3 regions of the Arthrobacter sp. CJL-S3 genome follow, and region 1 is predicted to be linked to each of the others. Evidence: riboswitches for the same ligand, from Rfam matches in the RefSeq annotation. Region 1 holds a riboswitch; each other region holds the start of a gene.
What was found. A riboswitch is a leader RNA that binds a small molecule or an ion and turns the genes downstream of it on or off. The one in region 1 is predicted to bind thiamine pyrophosphate.
Positions count from the first base shown of each region.

Region 2: linked by a shared signal. The riboswitch ahead of AC06G6_RS18795 (ECF transporter S component) and the one ahead of thiC (phosphomethylpyrimidine synthase ThiC) in region 1 are both predicted to bind thiamine pyrophosphate.
Region 3: linked by a shared signal. The riboswitch ahead of AC06G6_RS13870 (FAD-dependent oxidoreductase) and the one ahead of thiC (phosphomethylpyrimidine synthase ThiC) in region 1 are both predicted to bind thiamine pyrophosphate.

Region 1 is NZ_CM160046.1:2,647,283-2,651,940, reverse strand. It holds gene ffh (signal recognition particle protein) at 1-260, shown strand, start outside; gene AC06G6_RS12135 (alpha/beta fold hydrolase) at 319-1,068, shown strand; gene thiC (phosphomethylpyrimidine synthase ThiC) at 1,065-2,891, opposite strand; TPP riboswitch at 2,886-2,993, opposite strand; gene AC06G6_RS12125 (amidohydrolase family protein) at 3,071-4,171, shown strand; gene AC06G6_RS12120 (VOC family protein) at 4,252-4,658, shown strand, end outside.
Region 2 is NZ_CM160046.1:4,088,322-4,092,979, reverse strand. It holds gene AC06G6_RS18805 (DUF4386 family protein) at 150-914, shown strand; gene AC06G6_RS18800 (heme-degrading domain-containing protein) at 906-1,451, opposite strand; TPP riboswitch at 1,646-1,789, shown strand; gene AC06G6_RS18795 (ECF transporter S component) at 1,857-2,531, shown strand; gene AC06G6_RS18790 (ABC transporter ATP-binding protein) at 2,548-4,209, shown strand; gene AC06G6_RS18785 (energy-coupling factor transporter transmembrane component T family protein) at 4,206-4,658, shown strand, end outside.
Region 3 is NZ_CM160046.1:3,055,478-3,060,135, reverse strand. It holds gene AC06G6_RS13885 (RNB domain-containing ribonuclease) at 1-734, opposite strand, end outside; gene AC06G6_RS13880 (ferritin-like fold-containing protein) at 776-1,447, shown strand; gene thiE (thiamine phosphate synthase) at 1,560-2,255, opposite strand; TPP riboswitch at 2,282-2,413, shown strand; gene AC06G6_RS13870 (FAD-dependent oxidoreductase) at 2,407-3,972, shown strand; gene thiS (sulfur carrier protein ThiS) at 3,969-4,205, shown strand; gene AC06G6_RS13860 (thiazole synthase) at 4,211-4,658, shown strand, end outside.

The DNA of each region.
Region 1 (4,658 bases):
GCATGCCGGGGATGCCGGGGATGCCCGGCATGGGCGGCGGCGGGGCCCGCAAGGGCGCCAAGAGCGCACCCAAGAAGAAGGCCCGCTCCGGCAACCCGGCCAAGGCCGCGCAGGAGCTGAAGGAGGCCCAGGCCCGTCGGGCCGAGGGCGCCAAGGCCCTCCCGACCGGCGCCGCGTTCGGCCAGCAGGGCGGCGACTTCGATCCTTCCCAGCTAAACCTGCCCAAGGGTTTCGACAAGTTCCTCGGCGGCGGCAAATAGGCCCTGACGGCCGAGATGCCGCCGGCCCATTGCCGGGCCGGTGTCATAGGGTTAGACCATGTACAAGCCACGCGTAGTCTTCGTCCACGGGGCAGGCAGCTTCGGTGCTGCCGCGTGGCCGAAACAGCACGGAATGGCGCTGGACTACGACGCACTGTTCCTGCGCCGCCACGGGTATGACCCCGTCGCCGAGCCGCTCGAAACGGACTTCGCCGCCGACGCCGCCATCGTCCTTCGTGCGCTGGCCGATGACGGCCGCGGCACGGCCGGCGGCCACGTCGTCGCCCACTCGCAGGGTGCCATCGCCGCGATGATGGCCGGCGTCGAACGCCCGGACCTGGTGCAGTCGCTGACCCTGGTGGAACCGGCCTGCCTCTCGCTCACCGCGGAGCTCCCGGCGACGGCGGCGCACCGCGCCCTGATGCAGCCGCTCTTCGAGGTCCGCCACCACCTGAGCGATGAGGATTTCCACCGCGAATTCGTCCGCCGGGTGTTCGCGGCCCACACCCCGGCCCAGGCGACCCTGGGCGCCCCCAGCCCGGAAGACCAGCGGGAGGCCCGCCGTCTGCGGCTTCAGGTCCCGCCCTGGGAAGCCCCGCTGCAGATTGTCCCCGGCGTCCCCACCCTGGTCCTGACCGGCGGCTGGGAACCGCTCTATGAAGAGATCGCGGGCTACCTGCGTGAGACCGGCGCCGTGCACCGCACCGCGCCGGGCGGACACCGGCCCCAGGACTCGGCGGAGGGAAACCGGATCATCCGGGCGTTCATCGCGGACGTCGGCCGGCAGCACCACGCCGAGGCATCCTAGCCTGCTGCGGGTCCGCCGACGGCAGGCACCGGCAGGTAGACCTTGCCGCCGGAGGCGATGAACTCGTTGCTCTTGTCCCGCATTCCGGCCGCCATCGCGGCTTCCGGATCCGCTGAGCCGTATTCGTCCCGGATGTCCTGGCTGATCCGCATGGAACAGAACTTGGGTCCGCACATCGAGCAGAAATGTGCCGTCTTGGCCGGCTCCGCGGGGAGCGTCTCATCGTGGAACGCCTCGGCCGTCACCGGGTCCAGGGACAGCGCGAACTGGTCCCGCCAGCGGAACTCGAACCGTGCCTTGGACAGGGCGTCGTCGCGTTCATGCGCACCGGCGTGGCCCTTGGCGAGATCCGCGGCGTGGGCCGCGATCTTGTAGGTGATCACGCCGGTCTTGACGTCGTCCTTGTTGGGCAGCCCCAGGTGTTCCTTGGGCGTGACGTAGCAGAGCATGGCTGTTCCATAGCGGGCAATCTCGGTGGCGCCGATCGCCGAAGTGATGTGGTCATAGCCGGGTGCGATGTCGGTGACCAGCGGCCCCAGCGTATAGAACGGGGCTCCCTTGCAGAGTTCCTGCTGTCGCTCGACGTTTTCCCGGACCAGATGGAACGGCACATGCCCGGGCCCTTCCACCATGACCTGGACATCGAAAGCCCAGGCCCGCTGGGTGAGCTCGGCCAGGGTGTCCAGTTCGGCGAACTGCGCCGCATCGTTGGCATCCGCCGTCGCGCCGGGCCGCAGACCGTCACCCAGCGAGAACGCGACGTCGTAGCGGGCGAAGATCGCGCAGAGCTCATCGAAGTGGGTATAGAGGAAGTTCTCCCGGTGGTGGGCCAGGCACCAGCCGGCCATGATCGCTCCGCCGCGGGACACGATGCCGGTGACCCGGTTGGCCGTCAGCGGCACGTAGCGCAGCAGCACCCCGGCGTGGATGGTCATGTAGTCCACACCCTGCTCGCACTGCTCGATCACGGTGTCCCGGAAGAGCTCCCACGTCAGGGCGTTGGCCTCGCCGTTGACCTTTTCCAGCGCCTGGTAGATCGGGACGGTGCCGATAGGCACGGGGGTGTTGCGGATGATCCATTCGCGGGTGGTGTGGATGTCGTCCCCGGTGGAGAGGTCCATGACGGTATCCGCGCCCCATTGGGTGGCCCATTGAAGCTTGTCGACCTCCTCCGCGATGGAGCTGGTCACGGCCGAGTTGCCGATGTTTGCATTGATTTTCACCAGGAACGCCTTGCCGATGATCATCGGCTCGGATTCGGGGTGGTTGATGTTGCTGGGGATGATGGCGCGGCCTGCGGCCACTTCGGAGCGGACCAGCTCGACGTCGCAGTTCTCGCGCAACGCGACAAACCGCATCTCCTGGGTGATCACCCCGTCCCGCGCGTACCGCATCTGCGTGACCGTCCTGCCGTCGACGGCGCGGCGCGGCGCCGGGCGGGCGCCCCTCCATTCGGCCGACGCTGCGCCGCGGCGCACTGCCGACCTGCCGTCATCGAGCAGCTCCCGGGCCCGGCCCTCGTAAGGCCCGGTGTCCTCCCTGGCGGCAATCCACGGGGCGCGCAACGGCGCCAGGCCCCGGACCGGTTCACTCCCGGGGCCGGCGGTGCGGTACACGCGGAACGGGGCGTTGGCGGCGCCGCCCGGCGAGTCGGCCAGCGCAATTTCGGTCACCGGGACGCGGATGCCGTGCTCGGCGTCGGTGGCGAACGCCAGGGAGTGGGACTTCAGCGACTGCGTGGGGGCCGGAGACTGATCCTGGCCGGGCAGGCCCGGGGCTGCGTCATTCTGGACAGGGCTGTGCTGTGTCAATTGCGTCTTCACGGAATACTCACTTCCTTCGCCGGCATTACCCGGACAGGTTCAACGGTCGCAGGCTGCGTCAGCCCGATCTCAGCCCCTGCAAGGGCTCCCGTGTGGTCGTAGACGAAGCTACCACAGGCCGTCCGGACGGCCGCCGCGTATGACGGCGCCCGGCCAGGCCGAGGTTTAAGCTTGAAGCCATGACCAGCATCATCGAGTTCAGCGGCACCATCCTCACCGCAGCCGACCAGGAACGCCGCGGGCTCTGGTCGGTGGACGGCCTGCTGACCTTCGACCGTCCGGCCGCCGCGCCCGACCTCGTGCTGGACGGCTGGGTCATCCCCGGGCTGGTCGACGCGCACTGCCACATCGGCCTCGGCCCCGGCGGGGACGTCCCGGACGGGCTGGCGGAAGAACAGGCCCGGACCGACCGCGACGCCGGAACCCTGCTCGTCCGCGACGCCGGCGCCGTCCACGACACCCGCTGGCTCCAGCACCGCGCCGACATGCCCCGCATTATCCGCGCGGGCCGGCACATCGCGAGGACCCGGCGGTACCTCCGGGGCTTCGCCGTCGAGGTGGAACCCGAGGGCCTGGTCGAGGCCGTGCGCAAACAGGCCCGCGCCGGCGACGGCTGGGTCAAGCTCGTCGGGGACTGGATCGACCGCGACGCCGGCGACCTCGCCGCCAGCTTCCCGGCCGGGACGCTGAAAGACGCCGTCGCCGCCGCCCACGACGAAGGCGCCCGCGTCACGGCACACTGCTTCGCGGAGAACACCCTCGATGACATGCTCGACGCCGGGATCGACTGCATTGAGCACGCCACGGGCCTGCTCCCCAGGCACCTGCCGCGTTTCGTCGAACAGGGCGTGCCGATCGTCCCCACACTCATCAACATCGCCACGTTCCCGGACATTGCCGCGCAGGCAGCGGCCAAGTTCCCCCGCTACGCAGCCCACATGCGCGCCCTGTGGGAGCGCCGGGCAGAACGTGTGCTGGCGGCCTTCGAGGCCGGCGTCACGATCTACGCCGGGACGGACGCCGGCAGCGTGATCAAACACGGGCGCATCGTGGACGAGCTCCGGGCGCTGCACGCCGCCGGACTGCCCGCCACAGCGGCCCTCGACGCCGGCGCCTGGGCCGCCCGGAACTGGCTTGGGGCGGACGGGATCACCGACGGCGCCAGCGCCGACGTCCTGGTCTGCGCCGAGGACCCGCGCCACGACCTGGCCACCCTGCAGGACCTCCGGCACATCGTCCTGCGCGGAGAACTGGTCCCCAGGAACCAGCCCGCCCATTAGGAATAAATTGAAGCTTCAAGTAATTTAACTCTATGAGGGTCATCGACGGTCGGTGGCCAGCAAAGCACCGGAGCGATCACATGACTGCAGACACCAGCACCCAGGATCTTCTTCCCGCCGAACTCGCCATGGGCACCGTGATGCTCAAGGTCGGCGACATGAAGCTCATGACGGACTACTACCAGCGCGCCCTGGGCCTTGACGTCGTGGCCGAGCAGGACGGCGGGCTCTATCTCGGCCGCCGGCAGAAGCCGCTGGTCCACCTGGCTCCGGCGCCCGGGCTGAGCGTCCCGTCCCGCGGCGAGGCCGGACTCTTCCACACGGCCCTGCTGTTCGAGGACCAGCCCTCCCTGGCCGCCACCGTCGCCAGTGCGGCACAGTTCGAGCCGCAGTCCTTTGCCGGCAGCGCGGACCACCTCGTCAGCGAGGCCTTCTACTTCACCGATCCGGAGGGCAACGGCATCGAGCTCTACTGGGACCGTCCCCG
Region 2 (4,658 bases), 1.4 Mb from region 1:
CAACTCCTTGTGGGGGAAACAGGGCTTCCCCTAGCCTAGCCTTCCCGGCCGGGCGGTTCGGCCAGGGACGCGGGACCGCCTCTGCTCCGGCTGGCGGCGCGGGACCAACGCCCCTGTTCGGCCGGGCGGGCCCGGTCCTACCTTCGAGCATGGACCAGCCCAACACCCGACCGCGGGGCCACGCCTCGCCGCCCGCCGCGCCATCGGCCGACGGCCAGTCCTGGCGGCGGCTCTATCTCTGGGCCGGCATATCCTCGGTGCTCTTCGTGGCGCTGCTGATTCTCGCCCTGGTCCTGGACTTCGCCGCCCCGCCTCCGGTCCACGGAGGGGCCGAGACGCTGGAATTCATCGCACTCAACAAGGGGATCTACCTCGCCGAACAGCTGCTGTGGATCGTGCCGAACATCCTGCCGGTGCTGGTGTTCGTGGCACTTTTCGTGGCGCTCGCCCCGCTCGACAAGAGCCTGGCACTGCTGGCCACGGTGGTCGGCGGACTGTCGTGGGCGCTGATCCTCGCCGTCCCCGTCACCAGCCGGGGCTCCCTGGTGCTCGTGTACCTGAGTGACCGGTACACCGCTGCGGACGACGACGCAGCCCGGCTCCGCTACGCAACCGCCGCCGAAGCCGTCGTCGCGGAGAACAACACCCCCGCCGTCGTCGGCGTCCTGTCCGCGCTCGGCATCCTGCTGATCTCCCTTGTCATGCTGCAGGGGGTGCTTCCGCGGACCCTCGCGTGGCTCGGGATAACGACCGGCGGACTGGGCGTCGTCGCGGAGGCGCTGCGGCACGCCGTCCCGGAGTTCTACTGGGGTTACGGGGTGCTGTTGTGGGTCTGGTTCGTGGCCGTGGGGCTTGCGCTGATCCGGCTGGCGGCGCGGACGCCCCGGAGCGGCAACCGCGGCTGCTTAGCCTGATGTCCCGGAGCGGCCGAGAATTTCCGAGAGCGCCTCGACCACCAGCTCATGGTCGGCCTTCTGCGGCAACCCGGAGACCGTGACGGTCGCGACCATCCCGGTTCCGCGCAGGTAGATGGGGAAGGCGCCGCCGTGCGCGGCGAACTCCTGCTGGTCGAACCAGGCGTTGTCCTCAATCCTTCCCCCTGCGGCCCGGGCGCGGAGTCCGACCAGCAGCGACGGGACCTCGTACCGCACGGCTGTGCGCTGCTTGGCCCTGATCCAGCGTTCGTTGTCCGGGGTGGCTCCCTCGAGCGCCGCGTGGAACAGCACCTGCTCACCCTTGGTGATATCGATGGCGATCGGGTGCGAACGCCGCCGGCCCAGTTCCACCAGGAGGAGCCCGAGGTCCAGGGCGTCATCCTTGCTGAACGACCGGAACTGCAGCTCCTCCATTTCGGCCAGGATGCGGCCGATGAGCGCACCCAGGGACCCGTGCGGCTGCGGTTCCGCGGAGTCCGGGTCGTAGTCGGGGGAGGACACTGGTGAGTTGGTCAAATGATTCAGCTTCCGTTAGATGGCCGCCGCGGGTGGCCGGCAGGCCGCGGCGTCCGGAGTTCCCGTGCTTGGTGCGACTCTACCAAGCCGGCCGGTGCGGGTCACCGGCGCCGACGCCGGCGGATTGTGACGGCGGGCCCCGGAAAACAACCCGTCACGGGTGTAAACTGGTCCACGCCCACAAGGGCGATATTTAGATACGACAGGGGAGCGCCGCCGTCGGGCATCACCGGAGGAATCCGGGGAAACCACAGGTGGGCGCTGAGAGTGCGGACAGCCGCAGACCCTCGAACCTGATCCGGTTAGTACCGGCGCAAGGGAGTCGAGTTCTCAGAGTGCGCGGGACAGCGGCGGAAGCCGCCGATCCCCGGGTCACTCTCCCCTCCTGTTCCTCAGGAGGACGATATGACTGACACATCAGCCAAGCAAGAACCAGCCGGGCACGAACCATCCAGGCACGAACCATCCGCGACGCCCGCCAAGCGCAGCCACAACTGGCGTGTGGTGGACATTGTGGTGGCCGCGTTGATCGCGGTGGCCGGCGGCGTGATCTTCTGGGCCTGGTCCCAGGGCGCCAACCTCATTTCCGCCCCCGTCAACGCGTTCTACCCGCCGCTCACCGGGCTCTACGCCGGCGGCTGGATGATCCCCGCGGTGCTGGGCATGCTCATTATCCGGAAACCGGGCGCCGCACTGTTCTGCGAAGCCGTGGCCGCCACCGGCGAGCTGATCATGGGCTCGCAGTACGGCACCACGGTGCTCATCTCCGGCCTGCTGCAGGGCCTTGGCGCCGAGCTGGTCTTCGCCGCCTTTATGTACAAGAAGTTCAACCTGCCGGTGTCCCTGCTGGCCGGTGCCGGGGCGGGCCTGTTCTGCGGCCTGAATGATGCGTTTATGCCCTGGGGCTGGAACATCGCCTACGCCAGCGGCGACAAGCTCGCGTACATCATTTTCACCGCCATCTCCGGCGCCGTGATCGCCGGCGGGCTGTCCTGGCTCGCCACCCGCGGCCTGGCCAGGACCGGTGTGCTGAGTTCCTTTGCCTCCCGCCGGGCCGCCACGGAGCCGGTCTTCTCCTGACGTCCGAACACCGACCATGACATCCTCCGATACGGTCCGCCCGGCCGCGGTCACCGCCCGCGGCTGGGGCTGGCGGCACGCCGGCCGGTCCCGGCCCGCGGTCAGCGGCCTGGACCTGGACATCCGGCCCGGGGAGCGCGTGCTCCTGCTGGGACCCTCGGGTGCCGGCAAGTCCACGCTGCTCCACGCCCTGGCCGGGGTGCTCGGCGACAGCTCCGCGGGCGGCGCAGACCCGGCATCCGGCGCCGCGGCGGACGCCGAGGACGCGGACGAGTCCGGCAGCCTGCTGATCGACGGTGCCCCGCCGCGGTCCCGGCGCGGCCGGGCCGGGCTGGTGCAGCAGGACCCGGAAACCCAGGTGGTGCTCTCGCGCCTGGGTGACGACGTCGCCTTCGGCGCGGAGAACCTCTCCGTGCCCCCGGCGGACATCTGGTCACGGGTGGCGGAAGCGCTCGACGACGTCGGGCTGGGCCGGCTGCCGCTGGACCACCCGACGTCGTCGCTCTCCGGCGGGCAGAAGCAGCGCCTGGCGCTCGCCGGCATCCTGGCGATGCGCCCCGGGCTGATCCTGCTCGACGAACCCACCGCCAACCTCGATCCCGCCGGGGTTCTGGAGGTCCGCGACGCCGTCGGCCGCTGCCTGGACAAAACCGGCGCCACCCTGGTGGTGGTGGAGCACCGGGTCTCGGTCTGGAAGGACCTCGTGGACCGGATCGTGGTTCTGCAGCCCGGCTCGGCCACGGACTCCGCTGTGCTGATCGACGGGCCGCCGGACCAGGTCCTGGCGCAGGCACGGGACATGCTCACCGCAGCGGGCGTCTGGGTGCCGGGTTACGTGCCCCCGACCCGCGCGCGCGGCGGCACCCGGGAGACCGGGCACCCCGGCGCAGCCGGGGCATTAGCGGCGGGCGCCGGCGCCGCGGGGCAGCTGCTGCTGGCCGCGGAGGACTTGGCCGTGTCGCGCGAACGCCCGCGGCGGTCCGGCCTCCGCGGCGGCTTCCGTCCCATCCCGCCCAAGCCCGTCCAGTCCGGCATCACGGCCCAGGTCCGGGCCGGGGAGGCCCTGACCATCACCGGGCCCAACGGCTCGGGGAAGTCCACGTTCGCCCTCACGCTCGCCGGGCTGCTCGCGCCGGTGTCCGGCAGGGTCTCCGCCACCGTGGAACTCAGCGCCGGCGCCGGGATCGATCCGTACCGGTGGAAGGCCCAGCAGCTGATCGCGAGGATCGGCACCGTGTTCCAGGAACCCGAGCACCAGTTCGTCACCGGCCGGGTGTTCGACGAGCTGATGTTCGGACCCCGGCACCTGGGCCGCGGCGAGGAGCGTGTGGACGAACTGCTGGAGCGGCTGCGGCTGACGGAGCTGGTGGACGCCAATCCCTACACGCTCTCGGGCGGAGAAAAGCGGCGCCTGTCGGTGGCCACCGTCCTCGCCGCCCATCCCCGGGTGCTCGTCCTGGACGAACCCACCTTCGGCCAGGACGCCAACACCTGGGCCGAGCTGGCATCCTTCCTCTCCGAGCTGCTCGACGACGGCACCGCCGTCGTGTCCGTGACGCACGATGCCGAATTCAGCGCGGTCCTCGGCGGCACCGAGCTGAGCCTCCGGGCCCCGGAACACCGGGAACCGGACCGGGACCCGGGACCCCGGCAACAGGGGAAGGTGGCCGCGCCATGAGGCAGGAACTGACGCTGCGCGGCAACCAGGCCGTGCTGACCCGGGCCAACCCGCTGGCGAAATTCACCGCCGTCATGCTCATCACGATGGTGCTGGCGCTCTCCATCGACTGGGTGTCCGCCTCGGTGGCCCTGGCGTTCGAGCTGGCGCTTTTGCCGCTGGCCGGACTGACCCTCGCCCTGCTCTGGCAGCGCGGCTGGCCGCTGATCCTGGCCGCCGCAGTGGGAGGCTGGAGCACCACGATCCTGGCCCCCGACAGCGGGAGTATCCTGTTCGACGCCAGGATCTGGTCCATCAGCGAAGGCTCCCTCGAGCTCGGGGTGGGGTTCATGATCCGCGGCCTGGCCATCGCGCTGCCGGCGGTGCTGCTGATGAGCTGCACGGACCCCACGGACCTGGCGGACGCCCTCGCGCAGAAGGCGAAGCTGCCGCACCGTTTCGTCCTCGGA
Region 3 (4,658 bases), 410 kb from region 1:
ATCTGGGCGTTCCAATCCTCCACGGGCAGCGGCGGCGCAGCGGCAATCCGGTAGCCGCCGTCGGCCAGCTGTTCGATTTCCTGTTCCGGCATGTTCAGGCTGGCGCCGCCGCGGAGCCGTTCCAGCTCGACCCGCTTCATCCCCACTTCCTTGAGCAGCTGCAGCACGGGCGCGGCGGTGCCGGCGTCAAGCTCGGCCTGCACGCCCCGGTAGCTGAGCTTCGCCCGGCTGCGGACCGTCGCGCGGCGGACCAGCACCCCGGACACCTCGGCCGCGGCGTCCAGCTCGAATTCCCACACGAACGCAGCGCAGAGCTGGCCGGCGAGCAGGCTGCCGGCCTCTTCGCTGATGATTTCCGGATGCAGCGGAATCCGGCCGTCCGGAGTGTAGTAGGTCTGGCCACGGCGGCGGGTTTCGGCGTCGAGGGCGCCGCCGGGGACCACAAAGGAAGGGACGTCGGCGATCGCGTAGAAGACCTTGTAGCCCTCACCGGAGCGGTCGATGAAGAGGGCCTGGTCCAGGTCGGTGGAGGACGCCGGATCGATCGTCACGAACTCGATATGCGTGAAATCCAGCTCCGGGAGCTCGTGCCCGGCGACGGCCTCCTTGGCCTCCCGGAGCGCGTCCTCAGGGAAGGGCCCCGGCAGCTCCAGCGTCGTGCGCAGCGCGTTGAGCGCCTCGGCAAGTTGGTTTTTCTGCTGGTGGACATTCGGGGTCAAGCGATGATGGGACACGAAAATCAGATTAGCTCCATTTGCGCCATTAGTCTTGGATCATGAGCACATCCCCGGCTGATCCTGCCCGTTACAACACGTTCCTGATGGATCTGCTCGGCGTCATGGCCTACGGCGAGCTGTCCGCCTTCGAACGGCTCTCCTCCGATGCCCGGTATTCACCCACCCTGCACGACCGTGCGGTGCTGGGCCGGCTCGCCGTGATCGAGTTCCAGCACTACGAGCTCGTGAGCGCCAAACTCGACGCCATGGGCCTGGACGCGGAGGCCGCCATGCTGCCGTTCCAGCCGTCCGTGGACCATTTCCACGAACGCACCCGCCCGGCGGACTGGTACGAATCGCTGATGAAGGCGTACGTGATCGACACCGTCTCCGCCGATTTCTACCGCGCCATTTCCCGCTACGTCGACGCCGGAACCCGGGCCCTCGTGGAGCAGATCCAGGCCGACGGGGGAGCCACGGAGGTGCTGCGCGAGCGGCTCAAGGCAGCCCTCGCCGATGACCCGCGGCTGGCCTCGCGGCTGGCACTGTGGGCCAGACGCCTGCTCGGGGAAGCGCTGACCCAGGCGCAGCGGGTGAGTTTTGAGCACTCGTTCGTCGGGGGCCTGATCGGCGCGGACGAGGACCGGTCCAAGGAACTTGTCCGCGAGCTGATGGACGAACTGGCCGCGAACCACTCCCGCCGTATGACCCAGCTCGGCCTGGCGGGCTGACCGGAGGCCCGGCCGCCCGAACGGTCAACGCCTGCCGGTCCTGAGCGGTCCTGGCCGGGATCGGTTCCGCTCGTTAGTTCCGCGGGTCCCGTTCCCTGAGTGATTCCGCCGTTCAGTTCCCTGCGGCGTCGAGGACCGCGAGCAGGGCCCGGGCGGCGTCCGCGGGATCGTCGGCGTCGGTGATGGCGCGGACCACCACGATCCTGCGCGCGCCGGCCTCCACCACCTGCTCCACGTTTCCGAGGTCAATGCCGCCGATCGCGAACCACGGCACCTCTCCGGCGATCTTGCCCTCGTCCGACTCGGCCGCCCGGCGGACCGAGTCGGCCGCGTAACGCACGAGCTCAAGTCCGACGGCGGCGCGCCCCGGCTTGGTGGGGGTGGCCCACACCGGCCCGACACAGAAGTAGTCCAGGCCGCTGCGGCCGGGGGCGGCGGCGATGGCCGCGTCGACCTGGTCCGGGCTGTGGGTGGAGAGCCCGATCACGGTGTCCTTGCCGAGGAAGTCCCGCGCGGCCCCCTGTGGGATGTCCTTCTGCCCGATGTGGAACACCGGAGCCCCGGACAGCGAGGCAATGTCCGCCCGGTCGTTGACGGCCCAGAGCCGGCCGTGCCGACGGGCCGCCTCGTGCAGGACGTCCAGGAGTTCCAGCTCCTCGGCCGCCTCCAGAGACTTGTCGCGCAGTTGGATGATGTCAACACCGCCGGCAAAGGCGGCGTCCACGAAGTCCGCAAAGTCGCCGCGGTCCCGGCGGGCACCGGTGCAAAGGTAAAGGCGGGCAGTGGTGTGGACGGCATCCTGGCTCATGTCTCCAGCCTAGTTCCTCTAAACTGGGCGAATACCGCGGGAGCCCGCCGCCGGTCACGCCCCAGGCGTCCGGCACCGGCAGGCTGAGAGGGCGTCAGAGCCGACCGCTTGACCTGATCCGGTTAGTACCGGCGTAGGGAAGGAATCCTTCATGGGCCCCCCATCCGCCCGCGGCATGTCCGCGGCAGCTGACACTGCAACCGACGCTGCGGCGCCCGATGACGCCGAAACCCGGGAATGTTACGACGTTGCCGTGATCGGCGGCGGAGTTGTCGGCCACGGGATCGCCTGGGCGGTGCGACTCTCAGGCCGTTCGGTCGCCCTGATCGACGACGCCCCCGGAACCGGCGCCAGCTGGGCCGCCGCCGGAATGCTCGCCCCGGTGAGTGAACTGCACTACCAGGAGGAAGCGCTCCTGGAGCTCATGCTCGAATCCTCCCGCCTCTGGCCGGCTTTCGCCGCCGCCCTGGACGGCGAACCGGCCGCGGGACTGGACTCGGGGCAGACCGTCGCCGGAGGCGCACGGGCGGACACCGGCACGGGATACCTCACGACGCCGACCCTCGCCGTGGGGGCCGACGCCGCCGACCGCCGGGCGCTCGCTGACCTGCGCACCGTCCAGCAGGCGCACGGCCTCGCCGTGGAGCCGCTGACCGTCCGTGCGGCGCGGGTGCGGGAACCACTCCTGAGCCCGGGTATCTCCTGTGCTTTCGACATTCCCGCCGACCACCAGGTGGACCCCCGCCGGCTGCTCACCCGGATCGGCAAGCTCCTCGCCGCCGACGGACGATGCCACACCGTCACCCGGCGCGCCGCCGGCCTGCTCTGGGCGGACGGGCGGGTGGTCGGTGCCAGCCTCGCCGGCGGCGGCAGCGTCCGGGCCACGGAAACCATTGTGGCCAACGGCCTGGGCGCCGCGGCGCTCGGGGGCCTGCCCGCAGGGCTGCGGTTGCCGCTGCGGCCGGTCCACGGCGACATCCTCCGGCTGCGGGTGCCGGAAAGACTGCGGCCGCTGCTGACCTCCACGGTGCGGGGACTGGTCCGCGGCGTCCCGGTCTACATCGTCCCCCGGCAGGACGGCACGGTGGTGATCGGCGCCACGCAGCGGGAGGATGCCCTGGGGGCCGAGAGTCAGACGGGGGCCCCGGCCGGCGGCAACACTGCCGGCGCCCCCAAGGCCGGCGCCCCCGAGGCGGGCAGAAGCAGCGCCGGCGGCGCCGTGTCCGCCGGCGGTGTCTACCAGCTGCTGCGCGACGCCCAGCAGCTGGTCCCTGCCGTCGCCGAACTGGAACTGCTCGAGTCCACCGCGAGAGCCCGTCCCGGAACCCCGGACAACGCGCCGTTGCTGGGCCGCGTTGCGGAACCGGGGGGCCACGGCGACGTTGCGGGATTGATCATCGCCACCGGGTTCTTCCGGCATGGAATCCTGCTCACCCCCGCCGCCGCGGAGATCTGCCGGCAGCTCCTGGACGGCGTCGCGGACCCGCGCTGGGCACACTTCAGGCCGGACCGGTTCGCCGGCGGCACGCAGGACACGGGCACGCAGGACACGGGCGCGCAGGACATCGGCACGCAGGATTCCCGCACACACGACACCGTTCCGCCGGCCGCGGGACCGCCGGAAACAACCCCTGGGATCACAGCACCCCGAATTACGGCCCCCCGGAGTACCACCCGCCCGGACACCACCCCTGAGCACAGCAAGGAAACGGTATGAACATCAGACTGAACGGAACCGAGCACGCGCTCCCCGAGGGTGCCTCGGTCAGTACCCTCGTCAGCCAGATCACCGGCCGGCCGCTGGCCCCGAACGGCCGGTCCGCGGACGGCGGAAAACTCGGGGTCGCCGTGGCCCGCAACGCGGAAGTCGTTCCCCGCAGCCAATGGCACGGCACCGCGCTCGCCGACGGCGACGACATCGAGCTGGTCACGGCGGTACAGGGAGGATGAGCAGCATGGCTGAAACCACACGGGCAGCGGCCCCCGGAGTTCCCCCGGCACCGGCAGCCGCACCGGCCGCGGCAGATCCCTTCACCGTCGACGGCGTGGAGCTGGGGTCCCGGCTGATCATGGGCACCGGCGGGGCGCCGAGCCTGGACGGTCTGGGCGCCGCGCTGCTGGCCTCCGGCACCGAACTGACCACCGTCGCGATGCGGCGCTACTCGCCCGCGGAGACCGGGTCCCTATTCCAGCTGCTGCTGGACCACAACATCCGCGTGCTGCCCAACACCGCGGGCTGCTTCACCGCCAGGGACGCCGTCCTGACCGCCGAACTGGCCCGCGAAGCCCTCGACACGGACTGGGTGAAGCTGGAAGTCATTGCCGACGAGCACACCCTGCTGCCGGACGCCGTGGAACTCGTCGAGGCCACCGAACAGCTGGTGGGCCGCGGGTTCAAGGTCT